Regions from separate parts of the Caballeronia sp. LZ024 genome, predicted to be linked through region 1. Evidence: riboswitches for the same ligand, from Rfam matches in the RefSeq annotation. Region 1 holds a riboswitch; the other holds the start of a gene.

Region 1 (2,817 bases):
CACCCGGGCGAACGCGATCGATTCCTGCATCGACGGGGAAAACGTGCCGCTCGTGATCTCGCCCTCGCCCGCCGGCGTGACGACTTTCTGGTGAGCACGAAGCACGCCACCGGCGCGGCCGTTTTCCTTGTGCAGAATCAGTCCGACGAAATTCGACTTCTGGCCGTCCGCTTCGAGCGCCGTGCGCCCGATGAAATCGCGCGACGATTTCATGTCGACGGTCCACGCGAGGCCCGCGTCGAGCGGCGAGACGTTTTCGTCCATGTCCTGGCCGTAGAGGTTCATGCCGGCTTCGAGCCGCAGCGTGTCGCGTGCGCCGAGGCCTGCGGGCTTCACGCCCTGCGCCTTCAGTGCGTCCCAAAGCGCTTCGACGTGCGCGTCCAGCACGAGGATCTCGAAGCCGTCCTCGCCGGTGTAGCCGGTGCGGGCGAGCATCAGTTCGCCGAAGGGCGTCGAGGGGAACGTCACGGCGTTGAACGGCTTGATCGATTCGGTCGCGGCGCGCGTCTCCGGCACCACTTGCCAGACTTTTTCGCGCGCGTTCGGACCCTGCACGGCGACGATCGCCAGATCGCGGCGCGGCGTGATCGTCAGGCCGAATTCGCCTTCGGCGTTCAGCTGGCCGAACCACGCAATGTCCTTCTCGGCGGTGCTCGCGTTCACGACGACGCGAAAATGGTCTTCGGCGAAAAAGTAGACGATCAGGTCGTCGATCACGCCGCCTTTGCTGTTGAGCAGGCAGGAGTAGAGCGCCTTTCCGGGCGTGGTGAGCTTGTCGACGTTATTGGCGATCGCGAGCTTGAAGAAGTCGCGCACCGGGCCGCCGGTGAAATCGACGACGCGCATGTGCGACACGTCGAACATGCCGGCGTCGGTGCGCACGGCCTTGTGTTCGTCGATCTGCGAGCCGTAGTTGACGGGCATGTCCCAGCCGCCGAAGTCGACCATGCGCGCGTTGAGCGCGAGGTGAGCGGCGTGGAGGGGCGTGTGTTGAAGTTCGGTCATCGGGGCCTCGGGTCGCAAAAACAAAAAAGGCCATGCTTCGACTTCACCGGCGGTTTCGGCTTTTCAGGCTGCGTCTTTGCGTGATCGCAAATGCAGCATGCAAAGCCCAAACCGCGTGGCGGATCGAAGCATGACCCCTCTGTCCTCGGTACCTGAGAGATTGCGCGGACCCGGTATGCGGCCCATCGCGCGCCCCTTCGGTGGGCACCAGCCGATTGTTTCCATCCCGGCCGTGCCGCTCTCCAGAGTGCGAAGAAACGGTTCTGAACGAACGATTTCCTCGACGCGGCCGGTCCTTTTGCCTGAGAGTTTGCGGGTGTGCCCCTTCGGCGGCGCGGCGCGCAAAACCTGCGGCCACGCGCTCTCCCGACGCGTGCGGCGAATTTACGCGACCGTATTAGGCTTGTCAAACAGATTAGGAAACCGCCGAGTGGCACGCCGCCCGGGCTTCACAGCCGCCTGAATGCCACGCGCCGCCCTTCGGCGTCGCTTTCCATCGCGAGTTCGATGATCGTCATCACGTCGACCGCGTCCTGCGCCGAAACCGGGAACGGCTTCTTGTCCTGGATCGACGCTGCCAGCGCGCGATAGTAGTCGGCGTAGGCGCCGTCGCGCGTGGCGAATTCCTGGCGCAGATCGTGATCGCCGTCGACTTCGCGCAGGAGGCCGGGCGGATTTTTTGCGAATTCGGCGTCGCCCGGACGCAGGCCCGCTTTCAGCTGATCTTCCTGCGTGTCGAGCCCGTTCTTCACATAACTGCCGCGCGTTCCGTGGACGGAAAACCGCGGCGGTTCGAGCGCCGCGAGCGCGGTAGCGTGCAGGACGACTTCCTTGTCGCCGTAGCCGAGCAGCAGATGCACGTAATCTGGCGCGTGCGCGTGGTCGCGGTGCTGCCGGACCGTCGCGAAAACGGTCTGCGGCGCGCCGAACAGCGTGAGCGCCTGATCGATCAGATGCGGCCCGAGATCGAACAGCAGACCGCCTCCGCGCGACGTTTCCTCGCGCCATCGCTGCGGCACTTTCGGGCGGAAACGGTCGAAATGCGATTCGAAATGCGTCACGCGTCCGAGCCGCCCGCTTTCGATCAGCGCGCGCAACGTGATGAAATCGCCGTCCCAGCGCCGGTTGTGAAAGGGCGCGAACAGCAGGCCGCGCGCGGCCGCGAGATCGGCGAGCGTGCGTGCGGCGGCGGCGGACAGCGTCACTGGCTTGTCGACGACCACGTGCTTGCCCGCTTCCAGCGCCCGGCGCGCGAGGTCGAAGTGCGTGTCGTTGGGCGTCGCGATCACGATGCATTCGATTTCGTCGATGGCGACGAGCGCGTCGAAATCAGCGACGATCGCCGCCTTCGGATAATCGGCCTGCGCGCGCTCGGACTGGCTCGTCGCGATCGCGGCGACGCTCGCGCGCCCGCAGTGCTCGATGACGGGCGCGTGGAACGTCGCGCCGGCCAGGCCGTAGCCCATCACGCCGACTTTCAGTAGGGAACTCATGCGGGCATCCTCGTGCGTGGGTGTCGCGATATTGTGGCACGCCATGCCATGCCGGACGGCATATTTGACCGGTCGATGGCGGCGCACAGGGCCAGATCGAAGACGTCGATCGCCGTGTTAACATCGCGTCTCTCGAAATTGCGTGCGTCTCGACGGCGCCCGGTTTCGCTGTCCATCCGGCGGTGTCGAGAGCCTTCCGCCCAACGCCTCTCAAAGTCCACACACGATGTCCGCAGGTCTGAACGCCGCGCAAAGCGAAGCGGTGCGTTATCTCGATGGTCCCTGTCTCGTGCTCGCCGGCGCCGGCAGCGGCAAGACG
Region 2 (2,817 bases), on a different contig from region 1:
GAGCGCATCGTGTTTCTCGTCGGACCGGTCAACGACCAGACGGCGAGCCTCGTCGTCGCGCAATTGCTGTTTCTGGAAGCGGAGAATCCCGACAAGGATATCGCCCTTTACATCAACTCGCCGGGCGGCTCCGTCTACGACGGGATGGCGATCTACGACACGATGCAGTTCGTGCGCCCCGACGTCTCGACGCTCTGCACCGGCTTCGCGGCGAGCATGGGCACGTTCCTGCTGAACGCGGGAACGAAGGGCAAGCGCTTCGCGCTGCCCAACGCGCGCATCATGATCCACCAGCCGTCGGGCGGCTCGCAGGGCACCGCCGCCGACGTCGCGATCCAGGCGCAGGAAGTCCTGTACCTGCGCGAGCGTCTGAACGCGATCACGGCGGAGCGCACCGGCAAGACGGTCGAAGAGATCGCGCGCGACACCGACCGCGACAACTTCATGTCGGCGGTCGAGGCGCGCGACTACGGACTGATCGACGAAGTGCTGGCCGGCCGCCGCGAGTGAACCTTCGTGCGTGTTACGAGCGCACCGGCGCGGGCCGGGATGTGCGTACGCCCGCGGGCTTGCGGCGGCCCGCGCCGTGCTGGATCGTCTCGGCGATCGACTCGGCCGTCGCCGCCGACAGCGTCCAGCCGAGATGCCCGTGCCCGGTGTTGTAGTACACGCCCGGAAGCTTGCCGGCGCCGACCCGCGGCAGCATGCTCGGCAACATCGGTCGCAGGCCGGCCCACGGAATCACGCGCGCGGTCGAGACCTGCGGGAAGAGACGCCGCGTCCAGTCGACGAGCGGCGCGACGCGGTCCGCGCGAATATCGCGATTGAAGCCGTTGATCTCGGCCGTGCCCGCGACGCGAAAGCGATCGGCACCGAGCCGGCTCGTGACGATCTTCGCGTTGTCGTCGAGAAGGCTGACCCAGGGGGCCGCGTTCTGGCTCTGTTCATCGTCGAGACAGACGGTGATCGAATAGCCCTTCACCGGATAGACGTTAACCTGGTCGCCCAGCATGCCGGCGAACGCGCGGCTTTGCACGCCCGCACACACGACGACCTGCTCGAACACGTCGGCGCGCCGTTCTCCATCGTGGCGGGCGTCGATCGAGATGCGCGCGTCGCCGCCCTGCCGGATCGACTCGATCTGCGTGTCGTAGCGGAATTCGACGCCGTAACGCGCGCAGGCATCGGCGAGACCGCGCGTGAACTTGTGGATGTCGCCGGTCGAATCCGACGGCGTGAAGAAGCCGCCATGAAACTCGCCCTGCAACGCGGGCTCGATGCGGCCGATCTCGCTCGCGCCGACCGCATGGCGGTCGAGGCCGCCTTCGCGCAGCAGCGCGTTGACCTTCGCGGCGGCGTCGTAGTCTCGGCGATCCTTGTAGATATGAAGGATGCCGCGCCGTTCCAGGTCGAACGCGATGCCTTCGCGCTCGGCGATCGAAAAGAGATGCTCGCGCGCGGCAAGCGCGAGGCGCACGGTCTCGATGGTGTTCGCGCGGTAGTTCGGAATCTGGCGCAGGAATTCGCCCATCCACGAATACTTGTGCCACGAGGGCGACGGATTCATGAGCAGCGGGGCGTCGCGCGTGAGCATCCAGCGCAGGCCCTTCAGCACGGTGGCCGTGCGGTTCCAGACTTCGGCGTTGCTGACGGAGAGCTGGCCGCCGTTCGCGAACGACGTTTCCATCGCCGCATAGCGATGACGTTCGTAGACGGTAACCTGGAAGCCGCGGCGGGCGAGGGCGTAAGCGGTGGTGACGCCGGTAATCCCGGCGCCGATGATGGCGATTCGTGACATGACATGGTCCAGATCGAATTGAGCATCGCCGGATGCCTTCGACCGCGCTCATTGCGCGAGTCGGCTTCCGGCGCCGATGCCCCATCTGTCCATGTACCTGAGAGTTTCTCTTACGCCAGTGAAACGCTGAAGCGGTGATGCGGCGGAAGATCCCCTTCGGTGGGCGCGTCGCGCCTCTCTCCAGATCGTTCCTGCGGCGCGGTCCTTGGGCCTGAGAGTTTCCGGGGCGGTTGCTCCGTCGGCGTCGTCATCAGTTGCCTTGACGATCTCTCCCGCGCTGCATGTCGAGAACAGGTGCAAGGTAACGTCCGCGATTATTGTTGGCAAGTCTTTTCGGCTTCACGACAAAGCCGCGTGCGCGCAAGCGCTTGCGCGGCATCGCGACGCAGACGGCGCCGCACGACCGTCCTCAAGTTTGTTCTGCATGCGCCGAAAACTGGTCAATGGAACAAGACGAAGACCTCCCGCTCGGCCGCATGCATCCGCTCCGTGGCGAAGCATTTGCTCTCGCGCTGAGCATCGAGACGATTCGGCGCGCGCGCGGCCGGAGCAATCCCCGCGATTTCGCACTCGGCTCGCCGCAGTGGGAAAAGGTCAGCCTCGATTTCGCACGCGACATCCGCTGGGCGCTCGGGATGAACGACGAGGACGACGACGAGTCGCAACAGTAAGCCGGTTTGTTACATGTAGACCAACCGGACCGCGCCGGCTGGCTGGGCGCGCAATGGTTTGCGCAATAGTTACCTGGAAATTCTTTCCATCCGAAAAAAACGTCTGAAAACCCATTGCTAATCGTTTGCGGCGACTTTAGACTCCGATCCATCCTGTTACGAAATGTAACGAATGTTACGGGAAGCGGTCCAGAACGACCGTTCGCCCAGCCAGACCGGAGACGCCATGCAAACCGCCGAGACTTCAGAAGCGATTCGCGAGATCAACCTTTCGTACATCATGCTGGCCCAGCGCCTGTTGCGTGAAGACCGCGCGATCGGCATGTTCCGCCTCGGGCTGTCGCGGGA

What was found. A riboswitch is a leader RNA that binds a small molecule or an ion and turns the genes downstream of it on or off. The one in region 1 is predicted to bind glycine.
Region 2: linked by a shared signal. The riboswitch ahead of QCE48_RS22350 (D-amino acid dehydrogenase) and the one ahead of gcvT (glycine cleavage system aminomethyltransferase GcvT) in region 1 are both predicted to bind glycine.

Annotation. Positions count from the first base shown of each region.
Region 1 is NZ_JARUXL010000001.1:3,338,146-3,340,962, reverse strand. It holds gene gcvT (glycine cleavage system aminomethyltransferase GcvT) at 1-1,005, opposite strand, end outside; glycine riboswitch at 1,135-1,261, opposite strand; glycine riboswitch at 1,285-1,384, opposite strand; gene QCE48_RS15115 (oxidoreductase) at 1,455-2,498, opposite strand; gene QCE48_RS15110 (UvrD-helicase domain-containing protein) at 2,725-2,817, shown strand, end outside.
Region 2 is NZ_JARUXL010000004.1:37,707-40,523, forward strand. It holds gene clpP (ATP-dependent Clp endopeptidase proteolytic subunit ClpP) at 1-510, shown strand, start outside; gene QCE48_RS22350 (D-amino acid dehydrogenase) at 524-1,798, opposite strand; glycine riboswitch at 1,882-1,984, opposite strand; glycine riboswitch at 1,988-2,083, opposite strand; gene QCE48_RS22355 (hypothetical protein) at 2,167-2,469, shown strand; gene flhD (flagellar transcriptional regulator FlhD) at 2,696-2,817, shown strand, end outside.